One region of the Anaerocolumna sp. genome, then DNA from elsewhere that is predicted to be linked to it. Evidence: riboswitches for the same ligand, from Rfam matches in the RefSeq annotation. Region 1 holds a riboswitch; each other region holds the start of a gene.

Region 1 (7,780 bases):
CTTTGATGCATGGGAGGGCATAATAAAATCATATACTTTAGGCTCTATCCGGATGGCTATTAATGCGGCTGCCGCCGTAATAAAACCATCAATAACTATGGGTATTCTTGCAGCTGCACCACCAATACATACTCCCACCAGCCCTGCAATATCATAGCCTCCTAGCTTGGACAATACATCAATCGGGTCATCTTTATCCGGCTTGTTTTTTTTAATTGCTTTTTCGATTACCTCTACTTTTCTTTTTAACCCGGCATTGGATAATCCGGCACCTTTGCCAGTTACCATTTCCACCGGCAGTTCCAATAATACCGATGTGACAGCACTGGTTGTAGTGGTGTTTCCAATTCCCATTTCTCCGGTTGCAATAATATTATACCCCTTTTCCTTTAACTCAAATACTGTATCAATTCCTGTTTCTATGGCTTGCATTGCCTGTTGCCTGGTCATTGCCGGCCCATATAGTATATTATTGGTTCCGTATGCAATTTTTTTCGTGTTTGGTAACCTTGTATCTCGGTTTATACCAATGTCAATCGGGAAAACATCTGCTCCGACCTGTTTTGCCATTACGCATGCACAAGAATTCATATCCAGAAAATTTTCTGAAACAATAGCAGTAACCTGGCTGGTTGATTGGGTAACGCCTTCTTCAACTACTCCATTATCTGCACACATTATAACAAGGGCTTTGTTGTCCAGATTTACCTGTTCCCTGCCTGTAATGCCTGCTATTTGTATAATACCATCCTCCAGCTTTCCAAGACTATGCAATGGCTTTGCAATGTTGTCCCAACGTTTTTTACATTGCGCAATAACTGCTTTGTCAGGAGGTTCAATCATTTTTAACACTTTATTATAATACATTAATAAAACATCCTCCAATTTTATGGTTAAGGATATAAGCCTATCACTTTAACTTATCTGCTTTTTATTTGTCTGATTTATTTATTTGTCTGATTCATATTAATTTACTTATATTTTTCACGTATAGTTAAAATATGGAACATAGTACTTCTTTCCAGTCCGGGGATTTTCTAAAATATCAAAATCTACCTCATAAACATCATTTAAGTTCTCTTCTGTAAGAACATCTTCTGTCTTTCCATTACTGCAGATTTCTCCATCCTTCATCATAATGAGCCGATTACAATATGTTGCCGCAATATTAATATCATGAAGTACAGCGATAATTGTTTTCTCCTTCTTTTCATTGAGTTTCTTGAGAGAATCCATCAGCTCAATCTGATGCTTTATATCCAAACTTGAAGTTGGTTCGTCTAAAATCAGCCATTGTGTATCCTGAGCTATGGCTCTGGCAGTTACTACACGTTGGGATTCACCACCGCTTAATGTTGCAACACTTTTATCCTGCAGTTGATAACAATCGGTTAACAGCATAGCTTTTTGTACCATTTCTTTGTCAGCTTCACTTGCATCAGCAAACCTTTTTTGATGTGGTATTCTTCCCATCATTACAATATCATAAGTGGAAAAGGTACTATCCAATACTGTATTTTGTGGAACCAGTGCTATCTTTTTTGCCAAATCTTTTCTTTTATAATTCTTTAGATTGATTTCATCCAGTATGATATTGCCTTCCTCTGCTTCTATGAATCTAAGAATATTTTTCACTAAAGAAGTTTTACCGGAGCCATTTGGTCCAATAATACCGTAAATATTTCCTTTTTCAATCAAACAGTTTAAATTATTCAGAATCGGTTTTTCATTTTTAGGTGGTTGCCAGGAAAGCGACTCCACCACAATTCCCTGTCCTTTTTCTTCATTTAAATTGTTATTCAATGCAGCATCTCCTTTCTCTTATTGCGTTGCAATAAGTAGATAAAATATGGAGTGCCTAACATTGCAGTAATAACTCCAACAGGTATCTCAGAGGGTGCCACTGCATTCCGGGCAATGGTATCGCAAGTAATCATAAAGATTGCTCCCCCTATGCCGGACAAAGGCAATAATACTTTGTGTTTCGATCCACTTATTATGCGAATACAATGAGGAATCACAAGTCCTACAAATCCAATGATACCGCTAACCGATACACAGGCTGCAACTTGAAGGGATGCTGCCATAATAAGTATTTTCTTTATCCAGGCTGTATTAATGCCCAAACTTTCTGCTGTATCATTTCCAGTAGTCAGAACATCTAATTCCCTTGAAAATACAGTTATTACTCCACAACAAATCACAGTGAATACTGCTAAAAACAGCACCCTGTCCCAAGTTGCCCCTGAGAAACTTCCCAGAGTCCACAAATATACTTTTTCAATCTGATCATGATTAAATGTCATTAGAAGGGATATGGTGGAGGAAAGCATGGTGCTAACCACTGTACCTGTTAGTAATATATTTACTACAGGCAGTTTATTACCTACACAGGATAACCGGTATACAATAAAAGCAGTTAGGAGTGCTCCAATAAATGCAAAGGTTCCAATTACTCCAAGACCCAGGAAACCAAATCCAATACCGCTTAACATGGCAATAGTAGCTCCCACTGCTGCTCCTGAAGAAACTCCTAAAATATGTGGATCTGCCAGGGGATTGCGAAACAATCCTTGAAATGCAGCCCCCACTACAGATAAACCACAACCTACAAAACCAGCCAATAAAATTCTTGGCATTCTGATCTGCCATACAATTTTGGGGTAATTCGGATTTACCTTGGTTATCACTGATAAATTAATGAACTTTCCCAAATATGGTATCCGGGAAGCAATTATCTTTAAGCTGTCAGTTACCGATAAATCTGCGGAACCAAAAGAAGCGGAAATGGCAATACATAAAATTAAAATAAATATAAGAATAGTTAGATACCACAAATTATTTTTATTTCTACGTTTTTCTAACTTTTTTACCTCATTTGTTTTCATATGATTTTCTGCCTCTAATATCTTTTTATTAAATTTGGGTACAACAAAAGGGCTTGGAACAGGATAACTGCCGACCATCCGTTCAAAACCCAATTATATTACTTAAACGCTTCTGGATGCATAATTTCAGCTAAGGTTCTTAGACCTTCTGCATTACGGTATCCTTGGCGCTCAAGTATATTTTTATCTATTCCATATACTTGGTCATTCTTTACAGCCGTTAAATCTTTATAATTCTCTGCTGTTTCAAAGTCTGATTTCATATCTTCCGACATTATGATAATATCCGGATCGGCTTCCACCAAACTTTCTAATGTATAGGACCATCCTGACACATCTTGTGCAATATTATTACCGCCAGCCAGTGAAATCATCTGGCCTATGAAGGTATCTCCTCCCGCTGTAAAATCACCAAATTCTCCAAATCCTACAACAAAATATACACTTGGTTTATCCAAATCTTTTATCAATTCTTTCGTCTCATTAATTGATGTCTGCATATCTTTAACAGCTGTTGCAGCTGCTTCATTTACATTAAATATAGTGCCCATTGTTTCAATAATAGAATAAGCACCCTCTATATCATTTTCCGCATATAGAACAACAACCTTAACACCTAAATCCGTTAACTTTTTATTGGAATCTTCATTAAAGTGTGTTGAAGCAATTACTACATCCGGATCTAAACTGATTATCTTCTCAATATCAGGACTTTTTAAGGTACCTATTGACTCTATATCAAGGGCTTCTTTGGGATAGTCGCAATAATCTGTACGTCCAACCAGTCTACTTTCCAGTCCAAGTTGATAAATCGTCTCTGTGATGTTTGGAGCCACTGATACAACCTTCTTTGGTTCTGAATCAAAAGTTACTTCGGTACCTTCTGAATCAGTAATTGTAAGCGGATATTTCGTTTCCTCAGGTAACGATTCCGGCTCTTCCGGTGCCGGTGTTGATTCTGTGTTTTTTTCTTCTACTGATGTCTCTGCCGGATTAACATCTGAGTTCCCAGGAACATTGTCTGTCTTGCTATTACATGCTACAAGACCAAATACTAAAGTCATACAGCATAATATAGCCAAAATTTTACGCAAATATTTCATCATAATCTCCTTCTGCTCTCTCTTCCCCACCGAAAATGAGCGGTTAAATTATATATGGCAGGTTTCCTGACTTATGGTTAACTTACTTACTGCAGTCTTCTCAGATAAATGCATTCTTCTCAATCGAAGCAATACTTCCGGCAGATGATTGAGTGTTCAGACATTTCTCCAATGACTATTACATGCAGCTTTCAAACCAATTACAGTAGCGGGGGCTGTTGTGGACTTAAACCACATTCCCTTTTGACTTTTTCAAAGCACCATATACTAATAATACTTTAATATTATATATGTTATACCATTATAAAACAAGTTAGAAATAATTTATTTTTACATTATTATACTATTCAAGCGTAGCCGGTAAAAAGCGGATATAAATCAACATAAGAGTCTATGTAAATCACATTGATAACATAGTCTCTTCCAATGTGAATATAAGTACACATTTTCTAAAGCTGATAAAATAGAGCATATTATTAAGAAAACAGAACTACATCATGGTATAACACGTTTTTGTTGACCTTTCAAAATTCTGACGTAGAAATAGAATGAGAATGAACGGAGGGTGTATTAAAATGCGCTAAAAGGTCTGTGTAGTTTGACGGGCTCGGTTCTGGTGCGAATTAGAAATGCCAGAAACGGGGGATATGTACGATTCCACAAATTGAAAAGGCTAATTCGCATGGTTATATTAATATACTCATTCTATTCCTTGATATATTTCCTTATAAACATCATCTATATACTTTTGCTCGGACATAATTTCATCATTTAACTTTGATATTTCCTTCCTTTTGCCTTGAATGTCATCTTCAAGCGAAGAAATAAGTGTTGTGGAATCTTCAATGATAGACTTTTTTCTTACCACTTCGTTTCCCACATAACGAGCGGCTTGGAGTGCCTTTTCCTTGCCAAACAACTTTTTCTCATTTTTTACGATAGTTTCTTCCAAATCCGATATATCCCGTTTTATTTGCTGTATCTTTTGGTGTTCTTGCCATATCTGTTTCTCAATTTGGCTAATCGTTTTTTTAATTGCGTCAACCTGATTGTTTAGTGGTGCAATAATTGATTTTTTTTGGTTAATAGCTTGTTCTATTTCTGGGTGCTCTTGAAAATACTGCTTTTCAGCTTCTTTCTTCTTTCTCTCTTTTTCTTCTTTCCGTCTATTCCATTTCTCGCTTTCCGTGAGAAGCCCATCCCTAAAAGTTTTTAGACGTCCGCTTATAGCTTCATTAGTTAATTTGGCACCATAGATTTCATACCGCTCTTCCAAGCCATCTATATAGTTTTGATATTGATTGCAAATAGAACTGACTAAATTTTGAAAATCATCATTATCCTCAATTGCTCTCACGGGAACCGCTATCTTTAGCAATAGTGCGTTATTTGTTAGACCTTCCATAAGATAAACAAAAGATGAATCTGCATTCAATGTGTTTATACTTTTTGACCAAAAATTTGCAGCAGCAAATGATTGAAATATTCGTTTAATGCTTGCTACATCTTCTATTTCAGATGTAGCTACTTGTAGTAAGTCTAATGCTTGGGAAAGATAATATCCATAAACCTCTTTCTTTACCTCATCTTTCTTATCTGTTGGTGAAAATTCAATCGCATTTTTTCCGTTTGATAGAACCTCAGTAATACGAGGGTCGCCGATAATTCCAACCGATTCAATTGATTTCATTTTTATTGTCCATGCTTTATACAATTTCGGGTTAATCTCTAATGCTTCATTGGCATAGTTGAATGCTTCATTACCATTGCCACCAAGCAAAGCTGTATTTGCCATGTCAAGGTAATTATTAACATCGTCAGAATTATCCTCCTTAACAGTCCCGGTTACTTCAACAGTTCCCTCTGTCATCATCTTCTTGGCTTCTTCTACTGAATATTTTATACCGCATGACTGGCAGACAAAAACTCCATCCTGCTTGAGAATGTCTGTATTAGCGCACATTTCACAAACTAGCTGTTTCATTTCTTTTCCTCCCTTATTCTAGTATTATTAATTTTGCTCCTCCTAACTTGCTTATTTTTGATATTACACCTTCCGTTCAAAAATATGCATAGAAAAAGCCACCCTCTATAGATGGCTTAAATATAATTGTTATCCATTATATCATTTTTTAGATACTTTGGCACTATAAAAATTAAGACATCAAAGACTACTTTTTGCACGAAATTAAACTCTGCTTTTATCTATCTTCCCTTTTCATCTGTTCAATCCAATTTATCATTGTATCAAAACAAAGTTTTGGATTACCCACATTGCAATGCCCTTCAGCACATTCTTTTTCTGTGAAAAGGCGGTAAGTAAGTGAGCGTACATTAGTTAATGCATCTATCTCTTCTTTATATAGTTCATTTGCAATAAAATGATCCTGCTTGGCACCAATAATCAGCATATCCTGAGTAATTCTATCTCCAATATTGACCATCTGGAAGTCATTTAGTTTTTTTAGATATTCAAATGGGGAATCTGCTTCATAGGCATACATTCCATGCCGGATTGCCCAGTCAACAGTCTGATCTTCTGCCATCATCTTCTTCATTTTGCTGTTAATCATCCCACTAAAGTTGTTCTTAATCATCCATTTCATAATTACCCAAACAGATTTTGGAAGGGCATACAGAACTGCACTTAAGAAATTCGGAAAGATTGACCAACCGACAACACGCTGTATCCTTTTGTCAAAAGCTGCCGCACGTGGCGCCAGCATTCCCCCTAAAGATGCGCCAATAATCGTTATATCCTCAAGTTGAAAAGTATCAAGAACTGCCTTTACAGGCTTTTCCCACTGATAGGTAAAATGCTTACCTTGCTCACGAACAACCCCGCCCTGTCCAGGTCCTTCAAAAAGATAAACGTCAAATCCACTTTCGGCAAAATACAGCATAGGAAAAAAAAATTCCTCAAAGTAGGAATCATTTCCCCCATGAAGAAGTATAGTGTCTTTCTTTTGACCAACTGCTTTTGTATACATTACAGGTAAAGAAACATCCTCATAGGGAACCAGCAGCTTTTTAACTTTACCGCTATCAAAATACTCAGAGAAATATTCATAGAACATCTTCGTTCCAAGGCGGTAATATTTCAATTTGTCTTTGTCACCATCATACATGAAGAATTCACTCATTCGAAAGTAAGCAATTGCATTTTCTATGCGTCCTTCTTCTGTTGCTTTATCCCCAAGGGAGATAAGCTCCCGCTTCCAGCTTTCACTGTCAGTTATATTATCTGCAATTGGCTGTATGTCTTCCAGCCGTCCCCCATCCCACATAATCACACGATTAAGCTGAAAATTAAAATTGTCCTCTCTATTTAAGTGGTATGAGCCTTTTTTAAATTGAATCTTCTTTTCCATATATAAAAGTTCTCCTTTCCTTATCTGCTTCAACAAGATATATCAGCTACAATGATATAGCAAAAAGGAAAAGAAAACTTTCAAATAAACGCTATTTTATTATTTTGAGTAATCAGAAAAAGATAAGCCAAACATTTTCCTGCAGGTTTCAGCATAATGGGAAGCACTGTGAAAGCCAGCATGAACGGATGCAGTTGTGAGATTTTCACCTTTAAGAACATATTGATAGTTTTTTTTCATTTTTGCAATTACAAGATAGCTTGCAAGAGGTATTTTAACCTGTTCCCGGAAAAGGTGAGAAAGCCGGCTTTGTGAAAGACAGGCAACATTACACAAATATTTAAAGATATTTTCATCAATACAATCACTGGTATCAATAGCCAAAAGTACATCGTTGATTCTATCATCAAAACAAACA
Region 2 (7,780 bases), on a different contig from region 1:
TTGTTCGCAATTCTCTACCGCCCCTAACAGGGCCTTCCTTACGGCGTCGGGCATCCCAAGAGGATTGATATTTACTGAAAAATCTATATTTACTTTGTTGCGATATATGTCACCACCGTGAAGCATTTCTTCCTCCTAACTAATGATCCAAATCTGTATAAGTCCCATGCAAAGCAGACAAATTCCCTGACAAAGCCCTGCGGTAATATAAAGCAGACGATTTGCGCGTACAATGTCTTCAAATTCAACCGTCCTTAAGGCGTCTCCAATATAAGGCTTTTGTACAATCTTTCCAAAATAACTGTTATCTCCGGCAAGACGTATTCCTAAAGCTCCGGCGCATACCGCTTCCGTATGGGCAGAGTTTGGACTGGCATGATTTTTTCTGTCACGCTTATAGATTTGCCATGCATGTTTCCCACTATATTCTTTCCCTGCAAAGGAGCAGGCAGTTATCATAAGTACTGCGCTGATTCTTGCAGGAAGGAAGTTAATTACATCATCCAGTTTAGCCGCTGGCCTTCCAAAATAAAGATATCTGTCATTCTTATATCCCACCATTGAATCCATGGTATTAACTGCCTTATAGAAAAAACCAAGAACCGGCCCGCCAATTGCCAGACAAAGCATCGGTGCAATAATACCATCTGAGGTATTCTCCGCAACTGTCTCAATAGCAGCTTTTGCTACACCGATTTCATCCAGTACTTGAGTATCTCGTCCCACAATCATGGAAACTGCTTTTCTCGCACCTGGCAGATCCCCTTCCTTCAACTTTACATATACCTTCATACTCTCTAACTTTAAGCACTTTGTAGCCAGCATCTGATATGACATAATACTTTCCACCGCCAAACCTAGTAAAGGGGTCACTTTATATGCAAAGTATAATATAATAGCCGTCACGCTTATGGTAATTACCAACACCAGAACCGTAAGTAGAATTCCTTTTCTGAATTCTTTCTTATAATCTCGTTCCTTCTCCCTGATATCTCCTAATAGCATTTTGTCCAGACCTGCTATTAAATTTCCAATCAACCGGATTGGATGAGGAAGCCAGTACGGATCTCCAAATAACAAGTCCAAAATAAATCCGATAAAAAAACCTGCAATATGATAAATCATCGATCATTCCTCTATAACTTCCGTATTATTTCCATCCTCAGTTCCCTGCTGCTTCTAATTAGGGTACACTCATACCCTTCTCCGTTCTTACACTGGTAATTAAAATAGTCTCCTCCGCAGTAAGCGCTTAACAGCGCCATAATGCTGCCCCCATGTACTATAGCTGCTGCTGTAAGGGGTACTTCTCTTTCCCTTCCTTCCAGTAAACCAAGCAGTTTATTTAAACCTTCTTTACACCTGAACTGAAATTCTTCCCTGCTTTCCCCCTCCGGAAAGGGCAATACTCCATTGCTGTCTATCCAGGCCTGATATTGTTCGTCTTCTTTTAATTCCTCATAATTCTTGCCTTCGAAACGGCCAAAATCCATCTCTCTCCATTCCTCTATCAAAATAGGATTTCCGCAGTTATAGATAAGCTCTGCGGTCTGGATACAGCGTTTCATGGGACTTGAAAATACAAGCTCTCTCTTAGGATATTTTCCTGCCATTTTATTAGTAATTAGCTTTTCTTTCCCCGTCACCGACAGTTCCTCATCTGTTCTTCCTAGGTATCTGCCAAAAGAGTTGGAGGCTGTCTCTCCATGCCGTATTAGTATCAGATTTATTTTAGTCTCTGACCGATTCCACATATGATCCTCTCCACCTTTTCTGCCTTTTCTGCCAGTGTACAAAGAATTCTTCCAAGACGCTCCCTATATTCTCTTTCCTCTGCTTCCATGGGAACAATACCATTTCCTACCTCATCACTGATAATTATTAACCGGGGAAATGTAAGTAACATTCTTTCTATCTCCTTCTGGGGGTCTTTTCCTTCCCTTAACCGGTTTCTTACGAACAGTTGGAAGTGATTGAGAATTCTTACATCTCCGTGGTAAGAATCGTCAAAGGTTGAAGCGCCATCGAAAACCATATCCGAAGAAATTCCTGTCTGCTTCATTACATAGCTTAATTTTCCCTGAGCGTACCCGCCTATATATAATTCCATGTTCTTTTCCTTCCATCGTTCCAATTATGAATTTTATTTATTTTCATCCCTTTGTTCTTAAACCAATCCTGCCAAAGAGCAGACCGCAACGATTACCACAATAATTCCTTCACATAGAGTAACAAAATATCCGGAAGTATCCCCGGTAATCCCGCCAAATTCCTTATAGCAGTGGTAACGGTAGTAACCAAAGACTGACAGTGCCCCGGCAATTACTCCAATTCCTGCCCATAAAGACAAAATTATCAGTACAACGATGCATAGTAAAAGCTGGACATAAAGAGATATCTTCACAATCTTCTCATGGGCTTTGCTGGAGAACAAATACAGCAATCCTTCCTTTTTTGCGTTTTTGAAAGTTACCACACCAATCCCGCATAAGGTACGGGAGAGAAAAAAGCCGATACTCACCACCCCTATTGCCCTGAGACTGTTAATTTCAGAATAAGCTCCCACATACACCAGATAATAGAGAACCAGCTGTATCACAGAAAATGCACCTATATGGGGATCCTTTAATATTTCTAACTTTCTTTCCCGGCTTTGGTAGGAATGAAAGGCATCCATAGAGTCCATAAAGCCATCCACATGAAAGCCTCCTGTAATCAGAAGTGGTATTGCGGTTCCTACCGTTGCATATAGTACTCTTCCTATTGGCAGACTATGGCAAAGCATTCCCCACAATATTGTCACAAACCCAATTACAGCACCCACCCATGGAAAAAAGCAAAGAACATATTTCATGTCCTGGTCTTTCCATTCAAGCTGGGGAACCGGTATTTTGGAATACATTGAAAATGCTATTATAAATGGTCTGATTAATGATCTAATCATGGTTGGTCATGTCCCCCTTTACCGGAACTGGAATGCCTGCCACAACTTCTGTTACTACATCCGCCATGGCTGCCAATTGTGTATTAATTCTTCCCAGCGCTTCTATATAACTCTTTGTTGCAGCTTCATAATCAATACCATCTTCAAACACATTATTGGTAACAATAACTAGGTCACTTGTTTCTTGTGTAAGGATATATATATCTTTACAGATTTTATCAACAACATCTTCCACTGCTTGCACTTCCTCCAACGAAAACATCTCATTTGCTGCAAGGTTTGACATACACTCAAGCAAAACTATTCTATTGCCCTTTTTCATATACGCCAGAGCTTCCATTACATTAACCGGTTGTTCAATAGTTTCAAAACCTTTTCCTGCTCTTAGTATCCGGTGCCGTTCTACCTTTTTTGTACCTTCCTCACCGTATACCTTCATGGTAGCAACATAATATAATGCCGGGTTATCTCCCTTACCGGCCAGGGAAACTGCTATTTTCTCTGCATGGGCAGATTTTCCGCTGCCGCTGCCTCCTGTAATTAATACAAACATAGTTATTTACCTATCCTATTGATATCTTCAAAAGTAACACGGTTATCATATAAGGAAAGTGCCACATCCAGCAATGAAAACATCATCACCGCTCCGGTGCCTTCTCCTAATGCCATCTCAGCATCAATTACCGGATGTAATTCAAGTTCCTTCATAATTTTTACTGCAGCAGGTTCTTTACTCATATGGGAGGGGATAATATAGTCCTTAACTCCCGGAAGGAGTCGTTCCGCTGTTAGTGCTGCGACTCCACTGATCACGCCGTCCATAACCACCGGGATATGGTGAATTGCTCCGCCAATAAAAACACCTGTCAGCCCGGCAATATCATATCCTCCAACGGTTGCCAGAATACGAAGAGCTTCACTCTTTTGAAAGTTATATTGATCCAGTACCTCTTTAATAACTTCCACTTTGTGATCCAAGCCTTCTTTCGTAAGTCCTGCTCCATTTCCTGTAACGTCCTCTACCCTGCATTGCAGCAGCGCCGCTGTCATTGCACTGCTTGTTGTGGTGTTGCCAATCCCCATTTCTCCCGTTGCAAGAAGGTTATAACCTTCTTTTTTACATTCTGCAGCCATTGCAATTCCAGTTTCTATTGCCTTCAGGGCATCTTCCTGGGACATAGCCGGTTCTTTTTTAAAATTCCTGGTTCCATGTGCAATATTACGCTGTATCATACCCGGTATTTCATCTTCCCGATTGATTCCAATGTCTACCGGCAGTATATCCGCTCCGGCTACCTTTGCCATTTTGCAGACAGAAGTATCCCCCATGACCATACTGGAGGCTATAATTGTCGTCATCTCCTGTCCATATTGTGTCACTCCCTCTTCCACAATTCCATTGTCTGCGCACATTACTATTACTGCTTTTTTTGAAATATCAATATGAGTGGAGCCTGTTATGGCCCCAATTTGTGAAAAAATCCTTTCAAACTGGCCAAGTCCCTTTATGGGTTTTGCAATTCCATCCCAGATTTCTTTTACCTTTTCCCTTATTTCCTCATCCGGTTTGTCAATATATAAGTTAGATAATTCTTTCATAATCTCCTCCATTTAAAACACTGTATATTCCATCCACATCCAAATGTTTTCTTAAAGTATCCGCAAGTTTGTCATATTGGGTTTCTTTAAAGCTTTTATAATCCATCATCAGACCACTTTCCAGAGTAAGTCCTTTTCTTTTTGCAAGTCCATTCACTATAACGGAGGCGATGGTTCCTTCATCAAAGATGCCGTGCACATACGTACCATAGATATTTTCTGCGGCAATTCCATCTTCCTTGCCTTGACCATCCAATGTATTTGTCAGACTACATAAGGGCAGGCAGTCTTGTTCCCTCCTGCTGCTCCCCATATGAATCTCATAACCCTGTAATCTCATGCCGGATAATCCGGATAGTACTCCGGATACCTTTCCAAAGCTTCCTTCTACCTGAGTTCGAACCTTTTCTTTCTCCAATACCGTTTCCATTGAAAATAACTCCATTCCACGGATTGATCCTCCCTCCTCTATAGAATGGGGATCTGATATTGTACTTCCTAGCATCTGATAACCGCCACAGATCCCAAATATAACGCAGCTGCCTTTTTGCTTTTTCACTGCTGCTTCCAGTCCATTCTGCCGCATCCATTTTAAATCTCCCATAGTATTCTTACTGCCAGGCAGAATAATCATATCTGGATGATGCAGCTGAGTGATAGAATCCACATACCTTACAGATACTCCTTCAATCTGCTCAAAAACAGAGAAGTCACTAAAGTTTGAGATTCTGGGAAATCTTATAATGGCAATATCTATCTGTGCTTCCTCTTTTTTATCAAATCGGTTGGTAAGGCTATCCTCATCTTCTACAGATATATTCATATACGGAATTACTCCAATTACCGGAATTCCACCTTTATCCTCAAGCATTGTAATTCCGGGATCCAAAATGGATTGATCCCCTCTGAATTTATTAATAATAAGTCCCTTTACCCGAGCCTTTTCACAATCTTCCAAAAGCATCAGGGTACCAAGAAGCTGGGCAAAGACACCCCCTCTGTCAATATCCCCTACTAAAAGCACCGGCGCATTAAGCATTGCTGCCAGTCCCATATTTACAATATCATTTTCCTTTAAATTGATTTCCGCCGGACTTCCCGCGCCTTCAATAACAATAATATCTGCCCGCTTCTCCAGTTCTTCATAAGCTTTTTTAATATCCGGCACCAATTTCTTTTTAAAGGCAAAGTAATCCTTCGCATTCATATTCCCTATTACTTCACCATTAACGATTACCTGAGATCCGATATCATTAGTAGGTTTTAATAATATGGGATTCATTAATACCGAAGGCTTTATTCCCGCTGCCTCCGCCTGCATTACCTGAGCTCTTCCCATTTCCAAGCCTTCCTCTGTAATATAGGAATTTAAGGCCATATTCTGAGATTTAAAAGGAGCAACCCGGTAACCATCCTGCTTAAATATTCTGCATAAACCTGCTACAAGCAAGCTCTTACCTGCATTCGACATAGTTCCCTGAACCATAATTACTTTTGCCATAAAAAAACCTCCATTGCCACTAAGGCATGGAGGTATAAATATAGACATCAAAAAAACGTCTCATTCATTCCAGACCAGTTTCTCGTGGCTGTAGTAGCTTCATCTAAGGCAGGTCTCCTGGCTGAAAGATCATCATTAACGGCAGTCTTCCCGATTAATATCAGTGACATATTTGCCGCAACTCCCTTATCACAGTGACGAGTTCGTACAGGATTTGCACCTGTTTCCCTTTTCATTAGAACCAATATAGAATTCTAACACCTTAAATGTATTGTATTTTTAATAACTGTATTGTATCACAAAAATAATTCTTCTGCCAACTTTTTTGTCCTCATCTTTCGTCAATAGAATCCAGAATTGGCGCATGTTGTCATTTACAATCATATGGTGTATGTGTATAATAATCATGCAGTTAGAAATAAATGTTCATTATAAATGAAGATAGGCCTGTTACTTGGGAAAATCTTGTGTATAATTATTAATAATTCCAGTACTGGTATAGATTATAGAAAGAGGTCACAAAATGAAGAAGAAATCCAAAGGTCACCTGATAAAAACGGTGCTGCCTAATTCCATTGGTGAAGAAATGGGCATAGAGCCCGGTGACTATCTTGTTGCTATCAATGAGGAAGAAATTGATGATGTATTTGATTATCAATATCTTATTAAAGATGAATATATCGAAGTTCTTATCAGAAAAGTCTCTGGTGAAGAATGGGTTCTTGAAATAGATAAGGAATACGACGAGGATCTGGGCATTGACTTTGAGAACGGTCTTATGAGCGATTACCGTTCCTGTCATAATAAATGTATTTTCTGTTTTATTGATCAGATGCCAAAAGGGATGCGGGAAACTCTTTATTTCAAGGATGATGACTCAAGACTTTCTTTCCTTCAAGGCAACTATATCACCTTGACTAATATGTCTGAAAAAGATATCAACAGGATAATACGTTTTAATCTGGCTCCAATTAATATATCCGTTCAGACTACTAATCCTGAGCTTCGCTGCAAGATGCTTAACAACCGTTTTGCAGGAGATGCCCTTAAAAACTTGGACAAACTATATGAAGGTTGTATAGAAATGAATGGCCAGATTGTTTTATGTAAAAATGTTAATGATGGCCCGGAACTTAAAAGATCTATCAACGACCTATCCAAATACCTGCCATTTATGAGGAGTGTATCCGTAGTACCTGCCGGGATAACCAAATACCGTAAGGGTCTTTTTCCTCTCGAATTATTTACTAAAGAAGAAGCTGGTGCAGTAATTGACCTGATTGAAAGTTATCAGCAGGGGCTTTATGATAAATTCGGGCTGCATTTCATTCATGCCAGTGATGAGTTTTACATCATTGCTGAACGGGAATTCCCAGAGGAAGAATTTTATGATGGCTATATACAGTTAGAAAATGGTGTAGGTATGATGAGACTGTTTATAAATGAATTTCATGAGGCATTGAATAAAGTTATTGCATCTGAAGAATACAACAGTTTAAAACTGTCTCTCCACAGAAACATTACAATCGCAACCGGAAAGCTTGCATATAAGACCATGCTCTCCTTTTCAGAGGAAATAATGGAGGCCTTTCCAAATATAAAGATAAATGTAGTTTGTATAAAGAACCATTTCTTTGGTGAAACAATTACCGTGGCAGGACTAATTACAGGGCAGGACCTTATTAAGCAATTAAAGGAGCAAAAGGATAAAGGAACTGATTTAGGTACCAGCCTTC
Region 3 (7,780 bases), on a different contig from region 1:
ATGCAGAAGAAATCAAAGTAGAAGGTAACAATGTTATTGTAAAGCGCCAATACGAAGATACCTATCATATTGTAAAAGCTAAAATGCCCTGCCTAATCACAGCACTTTCAGAATTGAATAAGCCCCGTTATATGACACCGGGGGGAATCTTTGATGCATATCGGGAGAAAGAGGTCATCATATGGGGACGGGGAGATATAACCATTGATGACAGTAATCTTGGCTTAAAAGGTTCACCTACAAAGGTTGCACGGTCTTTCCCTAAGAATGTAAAGGGAAGCGGACAGAAAGTTACTTTGAATCCGGAGGAATCTGCGGAATATATTATTGAAAAGCTTAAAGAAAAATTTATATTGTAACTTTATCAGGAAAATGGGAATATTCCCTTTGCTTATATCAATAGAAAGTGGTGAGTAGAATGGACTTTGAAAATTATAAAGGGATATTTATCTTCGTACAACAAATCGATAATAAAATATCCGGAGTTTCTTTTGAACTCCTTGGAAGAGGAAAAGAACTTGCAGAAGACTTGGGTACAGAAGTCACAGCAGTATTATTAGGATTCGGAGTAGGCGATTTAGTAGATGAATTAGCAGGGTATGGTGCAGACAAGGTAATACTTATAGATGATCCTGCTTTAGAAATTTATACAACGGAGCCTTATGCCCATGCAATGTATAGCGTAATTGAAAAATATAAACCCGAAATTGTACTTTATGGTGCAACCGCAATTGGCCGTGATCTTGCACCTCGCGTATCTGCAAGGGTACATACGGGCTTAACTGCAGACTGTATGAAACTGGAAATAGATGCAGGCAATAAAAACTTAAGAATGACAAGACCAGCATTTGGCGGAAACATAATGGCTACCATCCTATGTCCTGATTTTCGTCCCCAGATGGCTACCGTTCGTCCAGGGGTAATGCAGAAAGCTACACCAAACTTTTATGCAGAAGTTGCTATTGAAAAATATAATCCGGGATTTATACCAAACCACCGATATGTGGAAATACTGGATGTAATCAAAAGGCAAAGTAACAAAATAGATATACAGGATGCTAAAATTCTGGTTTCAGGGGGACGGGGAATGGGAGGTCCTGAGAATTTTAAACTCTTAAATGATTTAGCTGAGGTTCTAGGGGGAGAAGTCAGCGCTTCCAGAGCATGTGTTGATGCTAACTGGGTAGAAAAAGATATACAGGTTGGTCAGACAGGAAAGACAGTAAGGCCCAATTTGTATATTGCATGTGGTATATCCGGAGCAATTCAGCATCTGGCAGGAATGGAGGAATCCGACCTAATCATTGCAATAAATAAAGATGAATCAGCACCTATATTTGATGTTGCTGATTTTGGAATAGTGGGGGATGCAATAAAAATTCTCCCAGTACTTACTGAAAAATTGAAACTTGAAATGTCCGGAAAATAAACAAAGTATCACAAACTTATGGAAAGAGCAGAACTATAAATTGGGAGGATCAAAATGAGATTTAATGAAGAATATGAACAGAAATTAGTTTCAGCTGGGGAAGCGGTAAAAGTAATTAAATCCGGTGACTGGGTCGATTATGGGTGGGCAACAGGTACTCCGGTGGCATTAGATAAGGCTTTGGCAGCCCGCAGTGAAGAACTGTCAGATGTAAAGTTAAGAGGCGGAGTATTATTATGGGCACCGGAAGTATTTAAGGTGGAAAATGTAGCCGAACATTTTACATGGAATTCCTGGCATACATCCGGGATCGAGCGGAAAGCAATCAGTCAGGGATTTGGATATTACAATCCTATGAGGTATTCCGAACTGCCAAGATATTATAGGGAATCTGCCCATCCTGATGATGTAGCCATGTTCCAGGCAGCCCCTATGGATAAGCACGGGTACTTTAACTTTGGACCAAATGCGTCACATATGATGGCAGTCTGTGAGACTTCAAAAAAGATAATTGTAGAAGTAAACGAGAACATGCCCAAGTGCCTTGGAGGATTCGAAAATGGTATTCATATTTCAAAAGTAGATATGATTGTAGAAGGGGACAATCCTCCAATTGCTGAAATGGCACCTTCTGTTCCTGATGCAATAGATGAAGAAGTAGCAAAGTTAATTTTGGAGGAAATTCCAAATGGAGCATGTCTTCAGTTAGGCATTGGCAGTATGCCTGATGCGGTTGGGACACTTATTGCTGCTTCCGACTTAAAAGATCTGGGAGTACATACGGAGATGTATGTTGATTCCTTTGTTGATATCTCGAAGGCCGGTAAAATCAATGGCTCTAAAAAAGCCATTGATACCTATCGCCAAACCTATTCATTTGGTACCGGAACTAAAAAATTATATGACTACATTGACAATAACCCAGAACTTATGAGTGCACCAGTGGACTATGTAAATGATATTAGAACAATTTCTGCTATTGATAACTTTATCTCAATTAATAATGCCGTAGATGTGGATTTATTTGGTCAGGTAAATTCAGAATCCTCTGGAATTAAACATATAAGCGGTGCAGGAGGACAACTGGATTTTGTATTAGGAGCCTATTTATCTAAAGGCGGCAAGAGTTTTATCTGTTGTTCCTCTACCTATAAAACAAAAACAGGAGAAGTAAAATCACGTATTCTGCCTATATTAAATACCGGTTCTATTGTGACCGATACCAGACCGGCCATACACTATTTTGTTACGGAGTATGGCAAGGTGAATCTAAAAGGATTGTCTACATGGCAAAAATGCGAAGCAATTATTTCTGTTGCACATCCTGACTTTAGGGAGCAATTAATTGCGGAAGCAGAGAAGATGAAAATATGGAAAAAAAGCAATAAGGTCTAGGTGAATTTAGGCTTTAGACAAAAAGCTTGGGACTCATTGGAAGATGGGCATTTCCAAGCTTTTATTTATGTTAAAAAATGAGTACTGTTTTCTTCCCATTTAATTACTGATAATGGATATATTATCAGAGAAATACTGCATGCTTACCAAAAAAGAAATTAAATTAGTATTTTACATTAATTTATGGTATATTTTACTATGAAGTTAAATAATTATGTAGAAACAGTTTACAATTAAATAAGTGTTCTATAGGTGAGAAGGTATGTTATAAGAACATCTGCCTCTTAAAATGGAATAAGTTTAGAAACTTAGCAGCTCACTCTACTGTAAAAAGCTACGAAATGTGAATAAGCCACTGGTTAAGTCTGGGAAGGCCACAAAGTAGGTTTGAAGCTTTAAGCCAGGAGACATGCCTATAGATTATACAATCCGACGGTGTGGAAGGAAAGTACTTTAATTCTTATAATTGATGTAGAAAATTATAAGGTTTTAAAAGAATGTCCAAATACTGCCTTCTTGGCAGTATTTTTTTTGCAATACAAATCGCTTTTTTATGGGGTTAATTTCAAAATAGTTATCCTATGCGATTTGATTTTGTATATCCCGCCCGGAAGGTACTCTATCTTACGGGCGTTTTTATTTTGAGAGGGGATTTTATGTCTAATCATGTAAAAACACTGAATAAACGTTCATTCTCTTGAGTGGAGACTAGTCAATTATAAAGTACGGAAAGTGTAAAATTGCTTATGATAAAAATTGTGTATTTAAATTAGAAAGGGAGGATAGCATTGATTAAAAAAGTAATAACCAGGTTAATTTGTTTCCTACTTATGATTAGTTTTCTTTTGTATCCTGTTAATGTTTACGCTCAAAAAAAAGAAAGCGTTCCGGTTACGAATGAGAGGTTAGAGGAAATCATTCAAGATATTATTACATGGGCCAAACAAGGAAATGATGCATTACTAAATTCAATTTTCTTAGAAAGTGCAGGTCAAACAAGCGGAGATTGGTTCCCTATCGGAATAGGAAGGTATGGGTATAAGGAAGAACCCTATGAACCTTATCTAAAGCAAATTACAGAAGTTGTCACAGAGCGATATAAGCAGCCAAATAAACTTCATGCTGTAAAAGCAACAGAATGGCATCGTATTTCTTTGGCAGTATTAGCTATGGGAGGAGATCCTACGAATATTGGATTAGATACGGAAGGAAATCGGATAAATTTAATTGCAGATGGAAGCTATAATTTTGCTGGCCGCAAGGGGATAGACGGACAAGGAATCAATGGTGCTATATGGGCGCTGATTTGTGTGGACAGCTTAGATTATCCTATACCGGATAATGCAAGATACCAACGGGATGACATCATTACTTTAATTACGAAACGTCAGCTTAAAGATGGTGGTTTTGCTTTAGCAGGAATAAAGTCAGATCCGGATATAACAGGCATGGCACTTCAAGCCCTGGCACCTTATGTTAACTCAAATAAAAAGTATCTTGCTTATCAAGAAGAAAAGACCATTTCTCAAATAGTGGAAGAATCATTAAATATATTATCACAATTACAGGAAAAGGATGGAGATTTTACAAGCTGGGGTACCGTAAATGTGGAAAGTACGGTACAAGTCCTAACAGCGCTTTGTTCCCTTGGAATTGATCCGTATAAAGATAGTCGTTTTATTAAGTATAATAATACATTAATTGATGGTATTCTGAAATATCGATGTGATGATGGTGGATTTGCCCATTCTTACCAAACAGATAAGGATAATCCATATGCCCAAGCAGGTATTTCAAATGGAATGGCGACGGAACAGACACTATATGGTCTGGTATCTTATTATCGTTTAAAAAATGGGATGAGAAGTTTGTATGACTTTCGCCCTGAGAAAAGATTAGAAGAAAAAGTAACAGAAGAGAAAAAAACAGAAGAGAAGAAAGCAGACGAGAAAAAAACAGAAGATAAGAAAGCAGAAGATAAGAAAACAAAAGCAGAAGAGAAAAAAAATAGCAATAATAAAAATGAAGATATTAAAAAGACAGAATCAAGTAAAAAGGCAGAACCAGGGAAAAAGACAGAATCAAGTAAACAAACAGAAGCAAGTAAAAATATAGAATCAGGTAAAAATAAAGCGCCAAGCCAAAAAGAGAATATCGATAGCCAAAGAAGTGATAAATCGGATGGTATCAAGACAACCACCCTAACACAGAATGAGAAAAAAGCAAGTAGTGCCCAGATCTATGAAGATATAATTCCTCAAATAGCATTCGAGGAAGGGAAGGGTACTGACAAGATAATAAGTGGGACTAGCAAAGAGAAAGAGGGCTTAACCGATTGTACCATTTCATTTTGCGGGACGGATATCAATAAGCCAATGGATTTTAAAGTTGGAATTAGAAATCAAACGAAGCATTTGGATGAAATCTTGCATCTCTCCAAGGATGCTTTGGGAGTACAGTTAATACATGAAGGGGAACTACCGGGAGAAGCACTTATAGAATTCTCTACTGATTTGGAACAGGGAGAGTATCTTGTCTTTACTTATGATGCACAGATGAAGAAAGCAAATTATCATAGTAAAATTCGGATAGAGGACAAAAGAGCCCGATTTATTATAAAAGAAAATGAGGAATATTTTATTGCAAAGGGGGCCAATATGTCATCTTTATTAGAGGAAGATCCAATTTTTGATTACAACAAAGAAATAGAGTCCCTTAATAAAGAAATAGAGTTCCTTAAGAAATATGAGACTAGATTAGATACTAAATTAGATACTATCTTGGAACTATCTAAGGAATATAAACAGCAGCAGAAGGAACTGGAGAAAAATAGCCAAAAGAATACTTTGATATTATCTTTATCTGTACTTATTGGAAGTGGCTTCATCGGTTCATCTATTCTAATAAAAACAAAGAAGAAAAATGAAGATAAAGAAAGGAAAAATTAATAATGAGTAATAAATTTAATATTGGATTATTACTTAAAAAGAGTGTACTGCTATGTTTGGTGGCTTTATCTTTTCTTTTGATGGGATGTAAGATTGAAAAACCTCAGGATGTTCGAAGAGAAAATGTTGGTGCAATAGAGCAGGATTTAGATGGTATCAATGATGAGGCAGTAAATTCAGAAGATGTGAGTGGGAATAGGGAAAACCTCATTCAGGATAATTATTTAGATGTAAATGATATTGCATCCACAGTTGAGGATTATTCTAAGTATGGTATAGCATCTGATACCGAAGAATTTTCAAAATATGAGAAGAATAAAGACCTTGTTCACAAGGAAACTGTAGAAGAGAATGAGAACAAGAAATCAACGTGGAATCATGATAACGACAGAGCAAATCTAAAATTTAATGATTTAGACCAGGATGGCAGAGATGATACCACCGGACTTGACAAGTATTTAACTGACCCAATACCGGAGGGAAAACCACACCCTGTAGAAGCGCAGGATACAATAATAGATAAGGATAAACTAAATTATTGCACACTATCCATTCGCTGCGACACAATATTGGAAAACAGAGAGAACTTGGATGAGGAGCTTCTTTATTTATTAGATAAGGATGGCATAAAAGACGGGGTTATTTATGAAGAAAGAAAAGTCCAGTTTTATGAAGGCGAGTCAGTTTTCGATATTTTATTAAGAGAAACAAAGGCAGAGGGTATTCATATGGAATTTACTTTTACGCCTATGTATAACAGTCATTACATAGAAGGAATTAATAATTTTTATGAATTTAGCTGCGGCGAATTAAGCGGATGGATGTACAAGGTAAATGATTGGTTTCCTAATTATGGCTGCAGCCGGTATCAGTTAAAAGACGGAGATAAGGTGGAATGGGTTTATACATGCGATTTAGGGCGTGATGTGGGCTGTGATTGGCTGGGAGGAACAAAAGAATGAAAGATGCGTTTTCCGGGTTTCATCCATGGATTAATTTTAGCTATTTTGTAAGTGTTATAGGAATCAGCATGTTTATTATGCACCCTATTTTCCTGATTGTCTCATTATTGGGAGCGATTGCTTATTCCATATATTTAAACGGCAGGCGGGCATTTCGTTTCAATTTTTTTATGACTGTACCGGCTTTATTATTAATGGCTTTGGTTAATCCAACGTTTAACCATAGAGGAGAGACCATACTACTTTATGTAAATGATAACCCATTAACTTTAGAATCTATAGTTTATGGATTGGTGACAGCAGCTATGCTTGTTGCAATGATTTTATGGTTTTCCTGTTATAATTCCGTCATGACATCGGATAAATTCATTTATTTATTTGGTTCAATTATACCATCCTTATCTCTGATGCTTTCCATGGCACTTCGTTTTGTGCCCCGATTTAAGGCGCAAATTAAAGTTATATCCAATGCACAAAAATGTGTAGGAAGAGATATTTCACAAGGAAACTTATGGGAAAGACTAAACAACGGTTTGCTCATTATATCAATAATGACAACATGGGTTTTAGAAAATTCTATCGATACAGCGGATTCTATGAAGGCCAGAGGCTATGGCTTGCGAGGTAGAACTGCATTTTCTATCTATCGCTTTAGTAAAAGAGATCGCATCGTATTTTTGATAATATGCGGGATGGTTTTTATTATAGCAATCGGATTCGGCAGTAAAACAATTTACTCTATGTATATACCCCGAATTCTGATTAATGCTGCCAATATGGAAAGCATAATTGTTTATTTATGTTATCTGGTCCTTTGTTTTATACCGGTTATTATTAATATATGGGAGGATATGAAATGGAACTATTTAATATCCAGGATTTAAGCTTTTCATATCCATTGCAGGAAAAAAAGGCATTGGAGAACATCAGTTTCTCCTTAGAAGCTGGAGAATTTGTATCCATATGTGGTCGCTCAGGTTGTGGAAAGAGTACGTTACTTCGACATTTAAAACCTGTATTAACACCCTATGGAACGAAAGAAGGAA

What was found. Region 1 has a riboswitch for cobalamin ahead of RT261_RS14750 (ABC transporter substrate-binding protein). Riboswitches for the same ligand answer to the same signal wherever they lie in the genome.
Region 2: it holds a riboswitch for cobalamin, as region 1 does, so the genes downstream of both, RT261_RS18685 (cobyric acid synthase) here and RT261_RS14750 (ABC transporter substrate-binding protein) in region 1, are expected to answer to the same signal.
Region 3: it holds a riboswitch for cobalamin, as region 1 does, so the genes downstream of both, RT261_RS12780 (prenyltransferase/squalene oxidase repeat-containing protein) here and RT261_RS14750 (ABC transporter substrate-binding protein) in region 1, are expected to answer to the same signal.

What each region holds. Positions count from the first base shown of each region.
Region 1 is NZ_DAMAUC010000019.1:21,948-29,727, forward strand. It holds gene cobT (nicotinate-nucleotide--dimethylbenzimidazole phosphoribosyltransferase) at 1-867, opposite strand, end outside; gene RT261_RS14740 (ABC transporter ATP-binding protein) at 985-1,803, opposite strand; gene RT261_RS14745 (FecCD family ABC transporter permease) at 1,800-2,888, opposite strand; gene RT261_RS14750 (ABC transporter substrate-binding protein) at 2,987-3,994, opposite strand; cobalamin riboswitch at 4,031-4,271, opposite strand; gene RT261_RS14755 (hypothetical protein) at 4,692-5,975, opposite strand; gene RT261_RS14760 (alpha/beta hydrolase) at 6,193-7,362, opposite strand; gene RT261_RS14765 (helix-turn-helix domain-containing protein) at 7,462-7,780, opposite strand, start outside.
Region 2 is NZ_DAMAUC010000032.1:21,048-28,827, forward strand. It holds gene RT261_RS18650 (pyridoxal phosphate-dependent aminotransferase) at 1-126, opposite strand, end outside; gene cbiB (adenosylcobinamide-phosphate synthase CbiB) at 136-1,125, opposite strand; gene RT261_RS18660 (histidine phosphatase family protein) at 1,137-1,754, opposite strand; gene RT261_RS18665 (bifunctional adenosylcobinamide kinase/adenosylcobinamide-phosphate guanylyltransferase) at 1,727-2,110, opposite strand; gene RT261_RS18670 (adenosylcobinamide-GDP ribazoletransferase) at 2,168-2,944, opposite strand; gene RT261_RS18675 (bifunctional adenosylcobinamide kinase/adenosylcobinamide-phosphate guanylyltransferase) at 2,937-3,497, opposite strand; gene cobT (nicotinate-nucleotide--dimethylbenzimidazole phosphoribosyltransferase) at 3,500-4,543, opposite strand; gene RT261_RS18685 (cobyric acid synthase) at 4,527-6,044, opposite strand; cobalamin riboswitch at 6,135-6,324, opposite strand; gene RT261_RS18690 (DUF512 domain-containing protein) at 6,568-7,780, shown strand, end outside.
Region 3 is NZ_DAMAUC010000014.1:81,415-89,194, reverse strand. It holds gene RT261_RS12795 (electron transfer flavoprotein subunit beta/FixA family protein) at 1-359, shown strand, start outside; gene RT261_RS12790 (electron transfer flavoprotein subunit alpha/FixB family protein) at 419-1,429, shown strand; gene RT261_RS12785 (butyryl-CoA:acetate CoA-transferase) at 1,484-2,824, shown strand; cobalamin riboswitch at 3,058-3,255, shown strand; gene RT261_RS12780 (prenyltransferase/squalene oxidase repeat-containing protein) at 3,613-5,772, shown strand; gene RT261_RS12775 (DUF4430 domain-containing protein) at 5,775-6,734, shown strand; gene RT261_RS12770 (energy-coupling factor transporter transmembrane component T) at 6,731-7,618, shown strand; gene RT261_RS12765 (ABC transporter ATP-binding protein) at 7,591-7,780, shown strand, end outside.